3 regions of the Streptosporangium heterodermiicola genome follow, and region 3 is predicted to be linked to each of the others. Evidence: riboswitches for the same ligand, from Rfam matches in the RefSeq annotation. Region 3 holds a riboswitch; each other region holds the start of a gene.

Region 1 (7,076 bases), on a different contig from region 3:
GCCGACAGCGCGAGCGTGATACCCGTGACGTGCAGCACGCGCGCCGAGCGGATCAGCGAGACGTCCAGGTCGGAGGGGCGCAGCCGGGATCCGGCGCTCGCCGAGCGGTAGTAGCGCACGTCGACCATCTCGGCCGTGCGCCTGCTCTTGATCATCAGTCCGGTGGGCGCCCCGGGGTCGACCCGCATCCCCCGCACGTCGACGCCCTCACCGGCCAGCGTCGAGCGCAGCAGCTCGCCGAACTCGTCGGCGCCCACCCTGCCGATCCAGGCCGCGCGCCCGCCGAGGCGGGTGACGCCGATGGCCACGTTCGACTCCGCGCCGCCCACGCCGAGCCCGAAGTCGCGGGCGTGCCTGAGCGGGCCGGTGCGCCGCGCGCTGAACAGCGCCATGCTCTCACCGAGCGTTACCAGATCAGTCATGGAAAACGGGTCCTTAGGGAGTCGGCGGGTGGATTTCGTCGATCATCGGGTCGACCCGAGCTTTCTGGAGATGCGCAGGGCCGCCTCGGCCACCAGGGGGCCCAGGTCTCGCACCCGCGCGGCGGTGATCCGGGAGGTGAGGCCCGAGATGGAGATCGCCGAGGTGGCGACGTCGTTGTGGTTGAAGATCGGCGCCGCGACGCAGCGCACCTCGGGCTCGTTCTCCCGGTCGTCGACCGAGTAGCCCCGCTGCCGGATCCGGCCCAGCTCGGCGCGCAGGCGCGCGGCGTCGGTGATGGTGTACCGGGTGACGTGCGGCATCCCGGCGGCCACGATCTCCTCGACGGCCTCCTCCGGCTGCCAGGCGAGGATCGCCTTGCCCACGGCGGTGCGGTAGACGGGGTTGCGGCTGCCGATGCGCGAGGCCATGCGCACGTTGGTCTCGTTCTCGACCTTGTCGATGTAGACCACGTCGGGCGGGTCGTAGACCACGAGGTGGACGGTCTCCCTGGCCTCCGCCATCAGGCGGTGCGACTCCTCGGCGGCGACCGTCCGCAGGTCGAGGGTGGAGAGGTAGGCCTGCCCGAGGCGCAGGGCGCCGCTGCCCAGCCGGTAGGCGCCGCTCCTGCGGTCGCGCTCCAGGAGCCTGGCCTCGATGAGCGGGGCGGTCAGCCGGAGCACCGTGCTCTTGGACAGGCCGAGCGCCTCGGCGAGCCGGGTGAGCGACAGGCCGTGGCCCGCGCCCGCGTGGTCGCGCACGTGCGCGAGAACGGCGAGGGCGCGTCGGAGCGAGGCGGACTGGTTGCGTTCGGGAGCGGGCTCACTCATCGCGGATTCCCATTGTGATCCGGCAATCGAATACCTGGTCAAGGTAGGCGAGTACGCCGCTCCATGGCGACTTTGCAGCACAACGTTCTGCACTGCACAACAAATCGCGTACAGCCGGGCAGGGCGGCGGAGGGTGGGTACCCACCCGGTTCCGTTCTCCGCGATACCGATAATTTTTGCCTGGACCAGGGCAGAACTGTCCCTCGGGGTGGTTGACAGGCCAAAATTGGTCCGTGGTCAGGATCGGATCGGTAGAGATGAGCGATTGCGAGAGCGAGCGACTTCCGCCAGTTCTGGGCCAGCTGTTCGCCGACGAAGCCGACAGGGCCAACGGAGCCGACAGGGCAGACGGGAGCGAGGGCGGCGACGGGACCGGGGAGGGCGCGGGCAGGAGGCTCTCGGTGGAGCTGCCGCCGGGGGACGTGGTGTGGCCCGACCCCGGTTACGCTCAGCTCGCCGTCCGTCGCCGTCCGGCGTTCTGGCTCAGCGAGGTGGCGGTCTCCGGCGAGTACTGGGCCCGGCTGAGGGCCCAGCACGAGCGGTCGGGCCTGTGGCCGGTGCTGCTTGAGGACTCCGTCCAGCCCTGGTCGGCCGGCCAGATCGCCCCGGACACGGCCGGGCAGATCGACAACTACCACGCCGCCGCGTTCATGGCCGAGGTGTGGTCCGACTGGATCGCCAGGGCCAACGCCGACCAGCTGGAGCTGCTCGACCCCTTCGGTCCCGAGTGTCCGGGACCGGCCCCCTCGGGCAGGCTCGCCGCCGATCCCGGCGTGGTCGCCGACTGGTACGCCGGTCTGGTGGCCGAGCGCAGGACCCCGCTCGGGCTCGTCGCGGTCGAGCGCGGGGCCGACGCCCTCGCCGTCATGGGCTGGCAGGGCGCCCTGAACCACAACGAGTGGATGGTCCCGCTCGCGGCCGTCGTGCGGAGCTGGGAGGACAGGTTCGGGGTACGGGTGGTCGGGATGGGCTTCAACACCCTCGACCTCAGCGTCGCCGCGCCCCCGACGACCTCGGAGCACGCCCTGCACGTCGCCGCTGAGCACTGGACGTTCTGCCCCGACAGCATCATCCAGGGGGCGGGGAACCTCATCGACTACGCCGAGCAGATCAAGGGCAGGAACGCCTGGTCGTTCTGGTGGGACTGAACGGGGCGGGGCCCGGCGGGCGTGGTGTCCCGGGACGGGGATCGGCCGGTGTGGGCTCGACCCGCGAGGCGTGATTCCCCCCGTACGGGACCCGTGGGCGCGACGTCCCGGGATGAGGCCCGGAAACGGGGCCGGGGCGGGGTTCCGGAGGCGATCCTCGACATGGGGGAGACATCCGTGCTGGTAGGACGGTTGTTGGCCTGATGGGGCGATCGATGAGGCTTCCTTGAAGGTTGTAGGTAGATCTTCTGGGGTTTTCATGGTGTTTGCTTTGCTTTGTCCGGTTTTGGTGGGTAGTGTCCACAGTTATCGGTAGGCGACCTGCCCTTCACAAGAGGGAGCGGCCGGCCGACGTCGAATCCCGAGGGCCCCTACGGGCTCCGGAGCCGGGGAACCACTTTTCCGGGGTGAATCCGCCGCGACCGCGCGGCGATAGGGCAACTCCACCGCCCGAACCCGTCAGCTAACCCGGTAGACGAGATGGAGAGGAGATCCCCTCATGGATCACCGCGTCACCACGTCGGTGCACCCCGTGTCCGTGCCGACCACCTGACTTTTCTTCCCCCCGACATCCCCCGTCCCCCCGACCCTCTCGCCGCCCCGATCGCGGCAGCTTCCAGATCGTGCTCCGCGTAGCGATTGCCTGAGATTCCGGCTACGCCCCCTTTTCCGACGAGCGCGTCCCCGCCAGTGCACCCCCTTCGGTGTGTCGCACATGGCTGCCCCGTTCCCTCGCGAAAGAGCCTTTTCTCCATGCGCCCCTTCTTTGGTATGCACAAGAACGGCCTGAGCAAGTCCACCTGGCAGAACGACAATCCTCGCGGCAAGCGTCTCGCGGCCGCCGCCCTGGTCGGTGCGAGCGTCCTCGCCTCCGCCGGTGTCGCCCTGGCGCTGCCCGCCACCACCTGCTTCGCCGCCACCGCCGACCCCGAGGTCGGCGTGGCGAAGGCCAGTGCCGAGACCGTCCTCCTCCAGGGCGCGACCACGGCCTCCTACTTCTGGGACGACTCCTCCGGCCGGGCCGGTGACACCGGTCTGCCCGCGAGCGGCAGGCCGATGCAGAAGGGCATGATCGCCAGCCCGAGCTGGCCCCTGCTCACCGAGGGCTACCTCATCTACAAGGGCAAGAAGGCCAAGTTCTTCGTCGGCGACCGCGGTCCCGGCTCGCCCTCGAACCAGGGCATCATGATCGACATCGACGCCAAGACCTTCGCCGACCTGACCGGTGGAACGTTCAACGCCGGCACGCTCGGCGTGGACGGCAACGGCGGCATGGGCCACATCGACATCAAGTACGTGGTCACCAAGTGGGGCGGCGGTACGGGGATCAAGAACCACCCCGTCGCGTTCTCCACCGGCGCCTGGAGCCGCAGGGACAACAGCCCGGCCAAGCCCCCGACGGTCGTCTTCGCCAAGGCCCAGGAACTGGGCATAGGCGTGCAGACCCAGCTGGCGAGCGCCGCGGTGCGGCCGTGGGCCGGCAAGCCCAAGGTCATGGTCGAGCCCGCCTCCCTGCACACCCCGGCGGGCGTGGCCGTCGCCGGCGCCCGCGCCGCCGGGATCGGCGCCGGGAAGAACTGAGCCGGAGGTCGCGCCCCGCCGGAGTTCCCCCGCTCCGACTCTCTTTGGCGGGGCCCCGGCCATGGCCCTCCCGGGGGAGATCCCACCCCGCCGGTGGCCGGCTTTCCCCCGAATGGCATTCTGTCCCGCGTAACCAGCAAGGACGGTAGGAGCGCCATGACTCTGCGGGCCCCGGCGAACGGCATCGAGATCGCCTACGAAACCTTCGGCTTCCCGGGGGCCCGGCCCCTCCTGCTGATCACGGGCCTCGGTTGCCAGATGATCCAGTGGGACGAGAGGTTCTGCGCGCTGCTCGCGGATCGCGGGTACCACGTGGTGCGTTTCGACAACCGCGACAGCGGCGAGAGCACCCACCTGGGCGAGGCGGGGACGCCCGCCCTCGACGGGAGCGGAGAGGTCCCCTACCTGCTGGGCGACATGGCCGACGACTCCGCCGGGCTGCTCGACGCGCTCGGCTGGGACACGGCTCACGTGGTCGGCCTCTCGATGGGCGGGATGATCGCGCAGTCACTCGCGATCCGCCACCCGCACCGGGTGCGCAGCCTCACCTCGATCATGTCCACCCCGAGCCCGGGGGCTGCCCTGCTGACCGACCCCGACGTGCTCATGCCGGCCTTCACGCCCGACCGCGAGAGCGCGATCCGGCGGGCCCTCGACAACTGCGCGGCAGTCGGCTCGCCCGGCTACCCGTTCGACCGGGAGTGGAACGCCGAGATCGCCGGGCTGGGCTACGACCGGTCGTACGACCCGGCGGGCACGGCCAGGCAGGTGGCCGCGATCATGGCCTCCGGCGACCGCGCGCCCCGGCTCAAGGAGCTCGCGGTCCCGGCTCTCGTGCTGCACGGGGAGGACGACCCGCTCGTCCCGCTGCCCGCCGGGATCGCCACGGCCGACGCGATCCCCGGCGCCCGGCTGATCACCTTCCCGGGCATGGGCCACGACCTGCCCGCCGAGCTCTGGCCCGCCTTCGTCGACGCGATCGACGAGCTCACCACCGCCGCCGACTCCGGGCGTTGACCTCCGGCCTTTCAGGTGAAGCTCCGGAACGGCCCGGGGAGGCCCGGGGAGGCCCGGGGAAGCTCGGGGAGGGCTCCGGTGCGGTCCGTGCCTCCCGGGGCGCGGGCCGCACCGGAGGATCACACTTCGAGCTTCTCCTCGATGCCGCGCAGGACGTGCCGCGCGAGCGCGAGGTTGGCCCGGTTCCGGTCGAGAGCCAGGTAGAGGAACAGCCCTTTGCCGCTCCGGCCCGAGATCGGGCGGATGATGTGGTACTGCGTACCGAGCGTGATGAGGATGTCCTCGATGCCGTCCTTGAGGCCGAGCGACTCCATGGTCCGCAGCTTGGCCTTGACGACCTCGGTGTTGCCCGCGGCCGCCACCTGGAGGTCGAGGTCCTTGGACCCGCCGAGCGCGCCCAGCGCCATCCCGCTGTTGTAGTCGACGACGACCGAGCCGATGGCGCCGTCGATCGTCATCATCTCCTTGAGCGAGATGTCCATGTTGCCCATTGCTGTCTCCGATCACTGGGGTATCGATACGCGTGAGCTGACGGCCGCCAGCCTCGCCGCCGTCTTGCGGCCCTCGATCCGGAGCAGCCCGAGGTTGGTACCCGGGCGCGCCAGGACCGTGAGGACGATCTTGGGTCCGGCGGCGTAGAACGCCGCGTAGCCGTTGGTGCCGGAGATCAGCGTCTCCTCGAAGGCGCCCTTGCCGGCCATGCTCGTCATCCGGCGGCTGAGGGCCAGCACGGCGGAGGAGAGCGCGCCGGTCTGCTCGCCGTCCCTCTCCAGGTCGCTCGCTATCGTCAGACCGTCGACGCTGCACGCGATGCTCCCGTTCACGTCGGGTACGCGTTCTCGCAGCGCCGCCATCTCGCGCCGTATCTCCTCGCGCAGTTCCACCGGCATCCTCCTTCCGATCAGCTTCAGCGTCCGCAGCCTTATCGGCATGTGACCGGGCTCAAGTCGCTCAAGTCGCTCAAGTCATGGCCTCCAATGCGTTCCTGAGCCGGATGAGCAGGTTGACGTCGGACGGGTCCCCGTTCGCCCTGGGAAGCCACCCCGACGTCCCGGGAGAGCCCGTACCGGCCGCCGGGATCTCCGTGGCGCCCCTCGTCCGCCTGGGCAGCGGGTCCGGGGCCGCGGGAGCTTCAAGGGCCTCGGGGGCCTCGCGGGCCCCGGGAACCTCGGCCGGACCGGGCCCCGGGACGCGGAGCAGTCCGGACGAGGCGAGCTGCCGTACGGCGAGCAGCACCGAGTACGCGGGACGGCCCAGCTTGCGCGCCAGGTCGGCCGGGGTCGACGTGGAGTCGGCGCCGACCAGCACCTCCCACTGGAGCGAGCTCAGCACCACCCGCTGGGCACTGATGCGCCCCAGCGGGACGACCGGGAGCGTGTCCAGCTCCGCGGACGGCCAGGTCTGTTCCAACTGCGCCTTCCTCCGCTCGCACTCCCGGAGCAGGCCGGTCGCGTCGAAGTACCACTGCGGTCCGAGCCAGTGCCGCTCTCCCCGCCGGAACCTGGGCCGGTGCCCGGTGGCCTGCAGCAGGAAGTACGCGGCGTCGAGCACCGTGCTCAGCACGCAGAACTCCAGCTCCCCCCTGGTGAGCAGGCCCTGCGCGACCAGCCGCTCGCCTCCCGACGGCCGCGGGTCCGGCGGCTGCCGGGTGGCGGCCTGCCTGGCCTGCCGTAGGGCGTGGGCGGATATCCCCCGGCAGGCGCCCAGCAGGTCCTCCAGCCGGGGGGCGGCCGCGCTCTCGGCGTAGGTCACGCGACCGTCGGTGAGGTAGATGACCCCCGCCTTGCCGAGCCGCAGGGAGCCGGTGGCGTGGTCGCCGGCGAGCCCGCTGAGGATGTTCTCGACGGTCGGCACGGTCTCACGTCGAGATCAGGCGGCCGGAAAGGGCCTGGAGGCGGTGGCGGGCGAGTGCCAGGTTCGAGCGTTCGGGATCGAGCCTGACGTAAATGACCAGGGGACCGTCGAAAGGCGTTTCCAGCGGCCGCAGTAAATGGTGGCCGCCGTCCGTGGTGACGATCATGTCGTTGATCCGGACCGTACCGCCGGGGGAGGCGAAGGCGAGCCCGTCGAGCGTCGCGCG
Region 2 (7,076 bases), on a different contig from region 3:
CGGCGAGCGGGGCGGGGGCCCCGGGAGGACCGCCGTACGGCTGGCCGTAGCCCTGCTGCCCGTACGCGGGCTGCTGCTGGCCGTAGCCCTGCTGCCCGTAGTCGGGCTGCTGGCCGTAGCCCTGCTGCTGGCCGTACTGCTGCTGACCGTAGTCGGGCTGCTGACCGTAACCGGGCTGGGATTGCTTCTGCCCGTAGTCGGGCTGCTGACCGTAGCCCTGCTGCTGGCCGTACGCGCCGGTCCCGCCCTGCTGCCCGTACCCCTGCTGCTGGCCGTAGCCCTGCTGCTCGTGGGAGGACTGCTGGCCGTAACCCTGCTGGCCGTAGCCGGGCTGCTGGCCGTACGCGCCGGTCCCGCCCTGCTGCCCGTACCCCTGCTGCTGGCCGTAGCCCTGCTGCTCGTGGGAGGACTGCTGGCCGTAGCCGGGCTGCTGCCCGTACGCGCCGGTCCCGCCCTGCTGCTGGCCGTAACCCTGCTGCTGGCCGTACCCACCCTGCTGGCCGTAGTCGGGCTGCTGGCCGTAGCCCTGCTGCCCGTAGCCCTGCTGGCCGTATCCGGGCTGGCTCTGTCCGGGGCCGGTGTTCGGCTGTGAGGCCTCCGACCTGTACCCCACGACTGTCACGTCGGGGTCGAGTCCGCCAGGGCCTCGACCCGCGTTGTGCTGTCCGTAATCCGGCTGCCCCGACGGTGTGCGATCGCGGTCGGGATCATCCTGTGGATACGGCGGCTGTCCGGTGCTCACCGCGTCACCTCACTTAGACTGCGCATGTGGCAAATGTCAGACGCACATGCATGCTGCTGCACAAGGTATCGACATAGGTATCAACAGTCACCTTTCCGATCAGTCAGCTCTAAAGTCATCAGAGTCTGGCTCCCGTGTCAGATGCAGCAGCATCCGGGTGTTTCCCAAGGTGTTGGGCTTGACGTGTTCCAGGTCGAGGAACTCCGCCACACCCTCGTCGTAGGAGGCGAGAAGTTCGGCGTAGACCTCCGGGGCGACGGGCGTGCCCTGGATCTCCCGGAATCCGTGCCGGGCGAAGAAGTCGACCTCGAAGGTCAGGCAGAAGACCCGGCGCAGGCCCAGCTCGGCGGCCGTGCGAATGAGCGCGGAGACGATCCGGTGGCCGATCCCCATTCCTCTGCGGGTCGGATCGACGGCGACGGTGCGGATCTCGGCCAGATCCTCCCAGAGGACGTGAAGGGCCCCGCAGCCGATCACCTCCCCCTCCGCGTCGGTGGCGACCCAGAACTCCTGGACGTGCTCGTACAGGGTGACGGTGGCCTTCTCCAGCAGGCGCCGGCCGACGCCGCCGTAGGTGTCGACGAGCCGCCTGACGGCCCGGACGTCCTGGGTGCGGGCGCGGCGGACCGTGATCTCGGAACCCGTCCCCGGCCCGGGCGAACCTCGCTCCGCCCCCGCGGATTCGGCGCGCCGCTCCCCGTCGCCGGGGGCGTGAATGACCGGCACGGGAGAATGCTCAGCAAGCTGCTCCATGACCGTTCAGCGTACGTCCTCACGGGTCTTCAATTACGGCTCCTCCTTAACTCCCAGCTCGCAGGCCGCACGTGACCCTTGGCAGTCGCTTTACCACGCTCGGTGCACGGCGCCTCCCGTGTGCCGCAACTCACCTTTGGCACGGTCCCGGACCTGGGAAGACCTCCATCACACCCGTCACACGGGAGGCAAAGGCAGCGTAATGGCCATGTTGATCATATTGAGGTGTGATCTTTTCGTGACACCTCAGTTGCGAAACCTCTACTGAATTCGCAGTTCTGGTTGAGCAGGAACCACAGGTGCACTAATCTCCGTGCTCGATGTCAGAGACGTAAAAAGCCTGACCCGCCGAATCCCCCCACGCAGGGAACCGGGGACCCACCACGTCCTCCGGGGTGAATCCGAGTGCCACCGGCGCACCCGGTAGGGCTGCCTCCGGCCCGAACCCGTCAGCTAACCCGGTAGGCGGCCGAGGAGAAGGAGCCTGTTGGTGAAGCGCACGCGCGACCACGGAGGAGAGCACGCGGGTCACGACACCCGCTGCCGAGAGCGCGCGCCACGAGGGCTGCGCCGTCGCATGGCGGTCGTCGGCCTGGTATTCGCCACCCTGACCCTCGGCACCCCGCTGGTGGCGGCCACCGCGGACCCCGAGCCCAGCCTCCAGCAGCTGGCCAAACAGGCGGAGAAGCTGCACCAGGAGATCGGCACCCTCGCGGAGCGCTACAACGGCGAGCGGGTCAAGCTCAGGCAGGCCCAGAGGGCCGCAGAGAGCGCCAAGAAGACCCTCGCGTCGAGCGAGTCCGAGCTGGCGGCCCGCCGCACCAAGGCGACCCTCCTCGCGCAGAGCACCTACATGTCGGGCGGCCTGAACTCGGGGCTCGTCTTCACGCAGGCCACCGATCCCGACACCTTCCTCGACCAGGCGACCACCAACTACGCGCTCCAGCAGCAGCAGAGCGAGGAGGTCGCCCAGGTGAGCCGGGCGATCGAGGCCGCCGAGCGGGCCCAGGCCGGAGCCAAGGCCAGGACCGCGGAGGTCAAGAAGATCCTGGCGGAGATCGACGGCAACCGGACCAAGATCGAGCGGCTGGTCGACCGGGTCGAGAGCGACCTGTTCAGCGAGGTGCGCGCCAGGGCCGTCGGCAACAGGGGCGCCCGGGTGAGGACGAACGTGCCCATCGTGGGCAGCGGCAAGGCCGCGGAGGCCACCCGCTGGGCGCTCACCCAGCAGCTGAAGCCGTACGTCTGGGGCGCCGAGGGTCCCAACGGCTTCGACTGCTCCGGCCTGGTCATGTGGGCCTACCAGAAGGTCGGCATCAGCCTGCCGCACTACACCGGCGACCAGTGGACCGCGGGCACCCACGTCACCAGGAACGAACTGCGCCCCGGTGACCTCGTCTTCTTCTACAGCGACCTGCACCACGTCGGGATCTACATCGGCGCGGGCCTGATGGTCCACGCGCCCCAGACGGGTGACGTCGTCCACATCGCCACGATCGACAACCGGCCCTTCGCCGGAGGCGTCCGCATCGCCGCCTGAACCGGCAACCGGCGCCGACGATCGGATCCGCGTCGGATTCGCGTACGGCCGGGCCGGGGCCGCGGGGCCCGGAGCGCGTGCTCGCGGGAGGAACCGCGATCGGACCCACGTACGGCCGGGCCGGGTCGCACGCGTGTCAGCCCGCACGCGTGTCCGGCCCGACCTGCCGGACACGCGTGCGGTGTGTCAGATCAGGCGGCGACGAGCTGCCCAGGCCACGGCCTCGATCGCCGTGGCGACGCCGATGCGGTCGCAGATGCCTCTGAGCCTGCGTCTGACCGTCCGGCCGCTGATGTCGAGGCGACGCCCCACCCGATCGACGGTGACACCCTTGGCGAGCTCAGCCAGCAGCACGAGGTCGTCGTCGCTGAGACCGATATCGCTCATGCCCAGGGGGCTGTCGCCATGGCGTGAATCCACTTCTGGATATGCCATCAAGAGTCACTCCCCCCACTCTGGAAACCGGGCGCGAGACGCCGGAAATGAATACCGTCCGCCAGGAACGGTAAACGCCTTGTTCAAAGGTCGTCAAGTTCCACTCTTCATAGCGTGCGTCCAGTATTGACATAGCAGGCGCTACGTGAAGTACTCATGATATGTCAGTGCCTTTGCGGCTATGTCATGATCGAGCGCAGGCACGAGCCGGCAAGCACCCCCTGGCTGCGGCGAACGAAGTCCTGGCAGAACAAGGTTTCGCCGGAACCGCCGTCCCGCCGGGCACTCCGAAGCCGCCCCCTCGGGATCCGGCCCGCCCGCATTTCTCGGAAAAAATTGATCTCTTCCCGACGCTCTCCGACAACCATGCCCCTGCCACCTTGACGACACACCATGAAAAACGCGGAAATGTGAGGGTCAAGCGTGCAGCTTTGCGGCATTCGCGAAGTACCACGTGACGGCGACAGGATGCCCGGGCGATATTGGACATACTGGAAAGGGATTTCTGCACCGTACGGAAATGCGTCAAACATTGCGCGGAACCATGAGCCCGGCCGGCATTTCCCACCCGCCGGGTCGGCCTCGGCGCCTTGGGACGCTTCCACGAGGCCCCACCCCGATCCTCGGGGATCCCCGAGGGCGCCTCGCCCCGGAGCCCCGGGGTGTTTCCGCGAGGAAGGGCCCGGGGGCGACGGGGGCGATGGAGACGGCCCGGAGACTATCGGGGAACCGGACTTCGCCGCGACCCGGTCGCGCGCGGCTCACGGCTCCGGTTCGCCCCCTGGTACGCGCCCCCGGTGCGGGACCGCGTCGTGACGGCGGCGGGCCGGGCCCGGTGCCGAAGCGACGAGGCGACGCGGCGACGCGGCCTCTCATGGCGGTGGCGCCGGGCCCGGCTGCGGGGCCCGGCGCCACCGTACCGGGAGAACGTCCTTCCGCACCGCCCCGACGGGCTCAGGCGGTCGGCTTGACCAGCGGGAACAGGATGGTCTCGCGGATGTTCCTGCCGGTGAAGGCCATGATGAGGCGGTCGATGCCGAGCCCCATGCCGCCGGTGGGCGGCATCGCATATTCCAGGGCCGTGAGGAAGTCCTCGTCAAGCTGCATGGCCTCGACGTCGCCGCCCGCGGCGAGCATGGACTGCTCGGTGAGACGGCGGCGCTGCTCGATCGGGTCGTTCAGCTCCGAGTAGCCGGTGCCCAGCTCGGTGCCGAAGCCGATCAGGTCCCACTTCTCGGTGAGGAGCGGGTTGTCCCGGTGGACGCGGGCCAGCGGGGAGGTCTCCAGCGGATAGTCCATGACGAACGTGGGCTGGACGAGCGTGTGCTCGACGAGGGCCTCGAAGATCTCCTGGACCAGCTTGCCCTGGCCCCACTTGGCGTCCCAGTGGATCTCCCGCGCGTCCGCGAGCTTGCGGACGTGCTCCAGGGGCGTCTCGGTGGTGACCTCCTCGCCCAGAGCCTCGGAGACCGATCCGTACAGGGTGATCCGCGGCCACTTCGCCAGGCCGAGGTCGATCTCCTGGCCCTCGTGGACGACCACGGAGTGGCCGAGAGCGGCCAGCACGGCCTTCTGGATCATCCGCTGGGTCAGGTCGGCGATGTCGTTGTAGTCGAGATACGTGCCGTACGCTTCCAGCATCGTGAACTCGGGGTTGTGGGTGGAGTCCGCGCCCTCGTTGCGGAAGTTGCGGTTGATCTCGAAGACCTTCTCCAGCCCGCCGACCACCAGCCGCTTGAGGTAGAGCTCGATCGCGATGCGGAGGTAGAGCTCCATGTCGTACGCGTTGATGTGGGTCTTGAAGGGCCTGGCCGTGGCTCCGCCGTGGATCGGCTGGAGCATCGGCGTCTCGACCTCCAGGTAGCCCTCCTCGTGCCAGAAGTCGCGGACGGCCCTGACCACGGCGCTGCGGGTGAGGGCCATCTTCCTGGCCTCGTCGTTGACGATGAGGTCGACGTAGCGCTGGCGGACCCGCGCCTCGGGGTCGGTGAGCCCGAGGTGCTTCTCCGGCAGCGGGCGCAGGCACTTCGACGTGATCGCCCAGCGGTCGGCGAGGATGGACAGCTCGCCCCTGCGGGAGGTGATGACCTCGCCCTCGATGCCCACGTGGTCGCCGAGGTCGACGTCGCGCTTCCACGCGGCCAGGGACTCCTCGCCCACCCGGTCCAGGGAGATCATGACCTGGAGGTCGCCGGAGCCGTCGCGGAGGGTGGCGAAGCAGAGCTTGCCGCCGGTCCTGGACAGCATCACCCGGCCGGTGACGCCCACTTTGTCGCCCGTCGCGGTGTCAGCGGAGAGATCAGCGTATTTCTGGCGGATCTCGGCGTTGGTCGCGGTGCGCGGGAAGTTCACCAGGTAGGGTTCGACGCCCTCGGAACGGAGGCGGTCGAGCTTCTCCCGGCGCACGCGCATCTGCTCGGGCAGATCCTCGGCGGGATTCGTCACGTCATCGGTCACAGTTCCAAAGGGTACCGATGCGGCGAACCTCGTGAGTTCGCCGGTCGTACGGCACGGGAGACGGTCCCGCGGCACGGAAACCGACCGTGCGACACGCGAAGCCGGTCGCGCGGCGCCGGGGAGCCGGTCGCGCCGCGCGGGGAACCGGTCCCGCGACATGAGCAACCGGTCGTGCGGCAGGGAGGGGGGTACCTCCGTGACGCGGTGCCCTCAGGGGGCGTTGCGGTGGTAGATCAGCCGCAGGCCGATCAGCGTGAGCCAGGGCTCGTGCATGTCGATCGAGCGCGCCTCGCTCACCACGAGCGGCGCCGCGCTGCCGGTGGCGACCACGGTGACGTCGTCGGGGTCGACGGCGAGCTCGGCCGCCATCCGCTCGACGATCCCGTCCACCTGACCGGCGAAGCCGTAGATGATGCCGGCCTGGAGCGCCTCGACGGTGTTCTTGGCGATCACCGAGCGGGGGCGGATCAGCTCCACCTTGTGCAGCTGCGCCCCGGCCGCGGCGAGCGCGTCCACCGAGATCTCGATGCCGGGGGCGGTCACCGCGCCGACGTACTCCCCCTTGGCGGAGACGGCGTCGAAGGAGGTCGCGGTCCCGAAGTCGACGATGACGCACGGGCCGCCGTACAGCTGGATGGCCGCCAGCGCGTTGACGATGCGGTCGCTGCCGACCTCCTTCGGGTTGTCCATCCGGACCGGGACCCCGGTGCGGACGCCGGGCTCGACGATCACCGCGTTCACGTCGCCGTAGTAGCGGCGGCACATCTCGCGCATCTCGTTGAGCACCGAGGGGACGGTCGAGCAGATCACTATGCCGTTGACGTCGGCGCCCTTGAGCAGTGGTGACTGGCCGAGCAACCCCTGGAGCACGACGGCGATCTCGTCCGCCGTGCGCCGGGCGTCCGTGGCGATCCGCCAGTGCTCGATGACGTCCTCGCCCTCGAAGAGCCCGAGAACGGTGTGGGTGTTGCCGACGTCGATGGCAAGCAGCATCAATTCCCCCGAAGGTCCAAGGCGATGTCCAGCGCCGGCGCCGAATGCGTGAGCGCGCCCACGGCAAGGTAGTCAACACCTGTTTCGGCCACGTCACGAGCGACCTGGAGGGTCAGCCCCCCGCTGGACTCCAGCCGTGCCCGGCCGTCCACCAGC
Region 3 (7,076 bases):
GGAGCTCGTCACGATGGCCGTCAGCACCTACCAGGTCGGCGTGGTCAACGGCTGGGAAGGCATGATCTACCAGACCGACCCCGGCGCCCTGCTGAGCGGCCTGGCCGCCGCCGACCAGATGTCCACCTCCCGCGCCCAGTCCCTGAGCGCCTTCGACGAGGCCACCAAGGCGCTGCGGACCAGCCGGGACCAGGCCAAGGACGCGCTCGCCGAGGCCGACGAGACGCGTGACGACCTGGCCGAGGAGAAGACCAAGGCCGACAAGATGGTCAGGGCCCAGACGAAGATCCTGCGCGAGCTCAACGTCTTCAAGACGGGCAACCCCGAGAGCTCCGGGATCCAGTACAGCGGTTCCGCCTCGGGCAACGCCCGCGCCGCCCTGCAGTTCGCCTTCGCCCAGGTCGGCAAGCCCTACCAGTACGGTGGCACGGGCCCCGGCGGCTGGGACTGCTCCGGCCTGGTCCAGGGCGCCTGGCGCAGCGGGGGGGTCAGCCTCCCCCGCACGACCTGGGAGCAGTGGAGCTGGGGCGCGAGCCGCAAGGTCTCGCTGAGCGAGCTCCAGCCGGGCGACCTCATCTTCAGCGAGGGTCTCGGCCACGTCAGCATGTACGCGGGCAACGGCCAGATCGTGCACGCCCCGCAGACCGGCGACGTCGTCAAGGTCGTCCCGCTGTCCGCCTACGGCCGTCGCATCGTCGGAGCCGTCCGCCCCTGACCCCGTGTGGCGGGCCCCGGCCTTCCCGGGCCGTCCCGGCCCGCCTCGCGCCGGAGGGGCGCATCTCGCGAGGACGGGCTCTCCGCCCTTGAGCGCTTCCTGTCCTGCGAGCACGCGCGACGACCACGCCGAGCATCCGCGCACCGGGTACGGCACCTTCGGGTGGCTGCTCGAACCGATGCCCGACGCCGCCGGGTTCGAGATCACCGAGGTGGATTTCCGGCAGTCGATCTACGGCGCCTGCACGCGTGTCAGGCGCTGAGACCGCCCGGCCGGGTCGCCCTGGATCGGTCCATCCGCGAGGTTCAAACCTCGATCGGGAAGATGTGATGAATATTACAAAAATTGCTATTTGTCGGAGTGGTTCCGTTCGTGTGACGAGAGTCATATCTCAATAGCATAAATAGCCATTAAGCAGGGGTAACGGGAAGATCAATAGGACTGGCCGGGCATCCGATTTGGCGAATGCTTTGCCGAAAGTTGGAGATCGGGGTAACTTCTGGCGTCGCGACGTGCAAGCCACGCCGTCGCGGCGAATGTCGGTCTTCGGGCCGGTGTCCCTATAGAAATCCAATCGGCCGCCGTGCCCCCAGCCGGGGGCAGGGCTCATCACGGCGGCCCGCCGAATCCATGCAGCCAGGAGGCATGGAACCGGGGACCCAAAAGGCCCAGCACAGCGTGGCCAGGGGTGAATCGGCGCATTTGCGCCGTAGGGCATCTTCCAAGCCCGAACCCGTCAGCTAACCCGGTAGGCATCAGTGGAAGTCCCAAGGAGAAATCCTGTCTACCACCCCGCACAACCCCCGTCTGTCACGCCTTTTCCGCCTTTCCCTCGGCGGCATCGCCCTCACCCTGACCGCCTCAGCCGGAGCGGTCACCCTGGGGCCCACGGCGGCGCAGGCGGCGGCTGACGGCCCCCCGGAGATACTGGTCAACAGCGCGGCCGGTGTTTCCGAGAAGGCCGAGAGCACCACGAAGACCGCCCCTCAGGCCGGGACCGTGTCCAAGACCGTGTCCAAGACCAAGGCCAAGAGCAAGACCAGGGCGGCACTGCAGAAGGTCCGGGCCGGCAAGGCGGTCTCGGCGGCCAAGAAGCAGATCGGCGATCCGTACCGGTGGGGAGCCTCCGGCCCCGGAGCGTTCGACTGCTCGGGGCTCGTCCGATACGCCTGGCGGAAGGCGGGCGTGTCCCTTCCCAGGATCACGCACAGCCAGTACAGGTCGATCAGGAAGAAGGTCTCGTGGAGCAAGTTGCACCCCGGTGACCTGCTGTTCTTCAGTGGAAAGGGCCATGTCGGCATGTACGTCGGCAAGGGCAGGATGGTCCACTCACCGAGCAGCGGCAAGACGGTCCGTGTCGTGAGGCTGGCGGGCTACTACAGGTCCGCCTTCGCCGGAGCGGTACGGCCCGGGGCCTGAGCCCCGCCCGGAACCCGGGACCCGCGCGTGAGCCAAGGCTCCGTACGGGCCCGGGTTCCGTGCGTGAGTCCTGGGTTCCGGGCGTGAGTACGGCATCCGGGATCCGGGATCCGCGCGTGAGCACCTGTCCAAGCCCCGAGCGCCTGTCTGAGCACGGAAAAGCGGCCCCGGCCCTCCCGCGGGAGGGCCGGGGCCGTTCCATGTCGTTCGAGTACCATCGGCTCGTATGTCCGTCCCGAAAGGGCGCCGCGCCGTGCTCGCCGGGATGCTGGCGCTGATGAGCGCCGGTCCGTTCGCCGGGACGGGACCCCTCCTGGCCGGAGCCGCACCGCTCCCGCCCACCCCCGCCTCCCACCTCTCGTACGGCGCCAGGACGTCCCCTCGCGACCTGTGGCCGGGCGCCGCGGTCATCGTCGGGGGCGAGCACTCCCTCGTGGTCGGGCACGGCGTCCCCGCCGCCGTCCTGCGGGATCTGGCGGCGAGGGCCGACCGGGCCCGCGCGACGATCGCGGCGATCTGGGGGCCGGTCCCCGCGGTGATCCTCTTCCCCGCCACCGACGCCGAGGCCGCGACGCTCGCCGGGGCCGGGAGCACCCACGGACTGGCCGCGATGGCGATCGCGGACCGGGTGATCGTCCTGCCGTCGGGGTACGCCAGGCTCACCGAGACCGGCAGGGACGTGGTGATCACCCACGAGCTCGCCCACGTGGCCACCGGCGCGACCCGCGGCGGCCGGGTGCCGATGTGGCTGTCGGAGGGCTTCGCCGACTACGCGGGCTACCGCGACGCCGGGATCGCGGTGCGCACGGCCGCCGCCGAGCTGGCCGCCGAGGTGCGCTCGGGCGTCCTGCCCGCCAGGCTCCCCGGCCCGGCCGACTTCGCCCCCGGCGCGCCGAGGCTCGCGCAGGCGTACGAGGAGGCGTGGCTCGCCTGCAGGTTCGTCGCGGAGCGCTTCGGGGAGAAGGCGCTGGTGAGGCTCTACGGTAGCGATGTCGGGAGCACGCTCGGCCTGACGGTGGCCGAGTTCACCGGAGCCTGGCGCGACTACCTCAGGAAGGAACTCACGTGACGCTGAGCACGACGGACACGCCCTCGGGCGTGCGGTCGGCGGGGTGGGCGCTGGCCGTGCTGGGGGTGGTCACGCTGGCGGTCGTGGCGTTCACCACGCCCTGGAGGGCGCTGCCCGAGGGGGCCCCGGCCGTCGTTCCCGATCCGGCCCGCGACTTCACCGCCGAGCAGATCACCAGGTCCGAGACGTTCGACGCGCTGGTCAGCCTTCCCGGTTACCTGTCGCTCGGCCTGACGCTGCTCGTGGCGGGGGTGCTGGTGGCCACCCCGCTGGGCGCGCGGCTCGCCGACCGGCTGCCGGGGCCGTGGTGGCTGCGGGCGCTCCTCGGCGTGCTGGCGCTGTCGGTGGCCGTGGCGATCCTGCGGTGGCCCCTGGGGATGTGGTCGGAGGGCTACCTGCGCGAGTTCGGGCTGTCCACCCAGGCCTGGCCCGCCTGGGCGGCCGACCGGGCGAAGAGCACCGGCATCGGCACCGCGCTGAACGCGATCATGGTGCTGGCGGTGATCGCGCTGGCGCGGCGCTACCGGCGCTGGTGGATCCCCGCGGCGGGCGGGGCGTTCGTCCTGACCGTGGCCGCCTCCTTCGCCTACCCGGTGCTCATCGAGCCGGTCTTCAACGACTTCAGGCCGCTGGAGGCGGGGCGGCTTCGCGACGACCTGCTCGCCATGGCCGCCAGGGACGGCGTGCCGGTCGAGAACGTGCTCGTCGCCGACGCCTCCCGGCGGACCACCGCGCTCAACGCGTACGTCTCCGGATTCGGCGCGACCCGCAGGATCGTGGTCTACGACACGCTGCTCCGCGCCCCCGCCGACGAGGTGGAGCTGGTGGTCGCGCACGAGCTGGGCCACGCCAAGGCGGGCGACGTGCTGTCGGGCACGCTCGTCGGCGGCCTGGGCGCGGCGTTCGGGGCGTGCCTGCTCTACGCGGTGACCTCGGCGGGGGTCGTACGGCGCGGGACGGGGGTCACCTCGCTCGGCGACCCGAGGGCGGTGGGCCTGGTCATGGGGCTGCTGAGCCTGGCCACGGTCCTGTCGGGACCGGCCCAGAACCTGGTGAGCAGGCAGATCGAGGCCCGCGCGGACGTGCACGCGCTGGACCTGACCAGGGACCCGGCGACGTTCGTCGCCATGCAGAAACGACTGGCGGCTACCAATATTTCGGATTTATCCCCCGATCTGGTCGAATATGTACTTTATGCATCTCATCCCACGACGCCGCAGCGCATCGCCCTGGCACGTTCCTGGGCCGGGCTGAACGGTCTCCCCGAACCGTGAACCGCACGCTGGTCGTCACGAACGACTTCCCGCCCCGCGCCGGGGGGATCCAGTCGTTCGTGTACGGCCTCGTCGCCCGCCGCCCACCGGGCTCGGTCGTCGTCTACGCCCCCCGGTGGGCCGGCAGCGCGGCCTTCGACCTGCGCCAGCCGTACCCCGTCGTGCGGCACCCGACCTCGCTGATGCTGCCCACGCCCGCCGTCGCGCGCCGGGCCGCCGGGCTGGTCGCCGAGTTCGGGTGCGACACCGTGGTCTTCGGGGCGGCGGCGCCGCTCGGGCTGCTCGCGCCCAGGATGCGCGAGGCCGGGGCCCGTCGCGTCGTCATGGTCACCCACGGCCACGAGGCGGGCTGGGCCGGGATCCCGGCCGGACGCCGGGTGCTCGCCAGGATCGGGGCGGACGCCGACGTGGTCACCTACCTGGGAGAGTACACCCGGCGGCGGCTGGCCCGGGTGATGGCCGCGGACAAGCTGGTGCGGCTCGCGCCCGGCGTCGACACCGCGGTGTTCCACCCGGGGGCCGGAGAGGGACGGGTGCGCAAGGAACTCGGCCTGGGGGAGCGGCCGGTGGTGGTCTGCCTGTCCAGGCTGGTCCCGCGCAAGGGCCAGGACACGCTCCTGCGGGCCTGGCCCGGCGTGGTCGGGGAGGTGCCCGGCGCGGTGCTCCTGATCGTCGGCGGGGGCCCGTACCGCAGGACCCTGGAACGGCTGGCCCGGCCGATGGGCGGCTCGGTCAGGATCACCGGCCCGGTGCCCGAGGCGGAGCTGCCCGGCTACCTCGCCGCGGGCGACGTGTTCGCCATGCCGTGCCGCACCCGCCTGGGCGGCGTCGACGTGGAGGGGCTCGGCATCGTCTACCTGGAGGCCTCCGCCAGCGGCCTGCCAGTGGTGGCCGGTTCCTCGGGCGGCGCCCCCGACGCCGTGCTGAACGGGGAGACCGGCCTGGTCGTCGACGGCACCCGCCCCGACGAGGTCGCCGCGGCCCTGGCCGGCCTGCTCAAGGACCCGGCAGGGGCGCGGGCGATGGGGGAGCGCGGACGCGAGTGGGCGGCGCGCGAGTGGAGCTGGGACCTCGCCGCCTCCCGCTTCGCCCGCCTCCTGGAGCCCGCGGAGACTCCCTAGCCGTTCCCTAGCCGTACTGCCCGCACCGGTGTCGGTACGCGGGGCCGCAAGGCGACCGTGTGAAGGCCCGCGCGGGCTTCACACGGTTTCTGTAGCCCGTGGAGACTTCCGGCCGTTGTCTCTCGCGGAGGTGCGTGGAGGCCCGTGCGGGCTCAGGATGTCCGGAGCCCGTGGAGACTTCCCGGCCGCTGTCTCTCGCGGAACCGCGCGGAGGCCCGTGCGGGCTCCAGGGCGTCCGGGTCCGGAGCCCGCGAAGAACCCCCGTCGTGGCTCCAGCTGTGGAGGTCGTGGCTCTAGCTGTAGAGGGAGTCGACCTGCTTGGTGAAGTCGCGCATCACGATGTTGCGCTTGATCTTCAGGGTCGGGGTGAGGTGCCCGCTCTCCTCGCTGATGTCGATGTCGAGGACGGTGAACTTCTTGATCTGCTCGGCCTTGGAGACGAACCTGTTGGCGCCGTCCACCGCCTTCTGCACCTCGGCGACGATCGCCGGGTCGGAGCTGAGCTCGGCGAGGCCCGCCCCCGCCCTGCCGTTGGCGGTCTTCCACTGCTCAAGGGCCTCGACGTCGAGCGTGATGAGCGCCGCGACGAACGGCCTGTCGTCGCCGACCACCATCGCCTGGCTGATCAGCGGGTGGGCGCGGATGTGGTCCTCCATCGGGGCCGGGGCGACGTTCTTGCCCGCGGCGGTGACGATGATCTCCTTCTTGCGCCCGGTGATGCGGAGGTAGCCGTCGTTGTCGAGCTCGCCGATGTCGCCGGTGTGGAGCCAGCCGTCCGCGTCGATCGCCTCGGCGGTGGCCTCGTCGTTGTTCCAGTAGCCCTTGAAGACGTGGCGGCCCTTGACGAGCACCTCGCCGTCCTCGCCGATGCCGATGGTGACGCCGGGGAACGGCTTGCCGACGGTGCCGACCTTGTTGGCCCCCGGCATGTTGACCGAGGAGGGCGCGGAGGTCTCGGTGAGGCCCCACCCCTCCAGGGTCTCGATGCCCACGCCCCGGAAGAAGTGGCCGAGCCGCTCGCCGAGGGCGGAACCGCCGGACACCGCCGTCGTCAGCCTGCCGCCGGTCGCGGCGCGGATCTTGCCGTACACGAGCTTGTCGAACAGGGTGTGCTTGAGCCTGAGGCCCAGGCCCGCGCCGCCCGCCGCCTCCGCCCTGCTCCAGGCGACGGCGGTGTCGGCCGCGGCGTGGAAGATCTTCCCCTTGCCCTCGGCGGCCGCCTTCTGCTCGGCGCCGTTGTAGACCTTCTCGAACACGCGGGGCACGCCCAGCAGGAACGTGGGCTTGAAAGCCTGCAGGTCGGGGGCGACGTTCTTCATGTTGGGGGTGTGCGCGAGGATCGTGCCGGTCTCGATGAGCACGATCTCGATGATGCGGGCGAAGACGTGCGCGAGCGGCAGGAAGAGCAGCGCCGCCCTCTCGTCCACGCTGAACAGGCGCTCCAGCGGCCCGCGCGCGACGTTCCTCGCGGTGAACAG

Evidence for each region. Region 3 has a riboswitch for cyclic di-AMP ahead of ACSC1Q_RS02935 (C40 family peptidase). Riboswitches for the same ligand answer to the same signal wherever they lie in the genome.
Region 1: linked by a shared signal. The riboswitch ahead of ACSC1Q_RS13335 (hypothetical protein) and the one ahead of ACSC1Q_RS02935 (C40 family peptidase) in region 3 are both predicted to bind cyclic di-AMP.
Region 2: linked by a shared signal. The riboswitch ahead of ACSC1Q_RS33020 (C40 family peptidase) and the one ahead of ACSC1Q_RS02935 (C40 family peptidase) in region 3 are both predicted to bind cyclic di-AMP.

Annotation. Positions count from the first base shown of each region.
Region 1 is NZ_JBPJSR010000005.1:220,136-227,211, forward strand. Features, by position in the region: gene ACSC1Q_RS13320 (sugar kinase) at 1-422, opposite strand, end outside; gene ACSC1Q_RS13325 (IclR family transcriptional regulator) at 465-1,250, opposite strand; gene ACSC1Q_RS13330 (DUF4253 domain-containing protein) at 1,508-2,398, shown strand; cyclic di-AMP (ydaO/yuaA leader) riboswitch at 2,741-2,891, shown strand; gene ACSC1Q_RS13335 (hypothetical protein) at 3,152-3,979, shown strand; gene ACSC1Q_RS13340 (alpha/beta fold hydrolase) at 4,136-4,996, shown strand; gene ACSC1Q_RS13345 (hypothetical protein) at 5,116-5,487, opposite strand; gene ACSC1Q_RS13350 (roadblock/LC7 domain-containing protein) at 5,500-5,880, opposite strand; gene ACSC1Q_RS13355 (hypothetical protein) at 5,957-6,850, opposite strand; gene ACSC1Q_RS13360 (roadblock/LC7 domain-containing protein) at 6,855-7,076, opposite strand, start outside.
Region 2 is NZ_JBPJSR010000019.1:113,320-120,395, forward strand. Features, by position in the region: gene ACSC1Q_RS33010 (RDD family protein) at 1-613, opposite strand, end outside; gene ACSC1Q_RS33015 (amino-acid N-acetyltransferase) at 842-1,375, opposite strand; cyclic di-AMP (ydaO/yuaA leader) riboswitch at 1,832-1,977, shown strand; gene ACSC1Q_RS33020 (C40 family peptidase) at 1,986-3,035, shown strand; gene ACSC1Q_RS33025 (helix-turn-helix domain-containing protein) at 3,222-3,422, opposite strand; gene lysX (bifunctional lysylphosphatidylglycerol synthetase/lysine--tRNA ligase LysX) at 4,425-5,882, opposite strand; gene ACSC1Q_RS33035 (type III pantothenate kinase) at 6,138-6,920, opposite strand; gene ACSC1Q_RS33040 (L-aspartate oxidase) at 6,920-7,076, opposite strand, start outside.
Region 3 is NZ_JBPJSR010000001.1:725,124-732,199, reverse strand. Features, by position in the region: gene ACSC1Q_RS02945 (C40 family peptidase) at 1-715, shown strand, start outside; gene ACSC1Q_RS02940 (hypothetical protein) at 804-977, shown strand; cyclic di-AMP (ydaO/yuaA leader) riboswitch at 1,326-1,485, shown strand; gene ACSC1Q_RS02935 (C40 family peptidase) at 1,715-2,134, shown strand; gene ACSC1Q_RS02930 (hypothetical protein) at 2,361-3,203, shown strand; gene ACSC1Q_RS02925 (M48 family metallopeptidase) at 3,200-4,477, shown strand; gene ACSC1Q_RS02920 (glycosyltransferase family 4 protein) at 4,474-5,598, shown strand; gene ACSC1Q_RS02915 (AMP-dependent synthetase/ligase) at 5,892-7,076, opposite strand, start outside.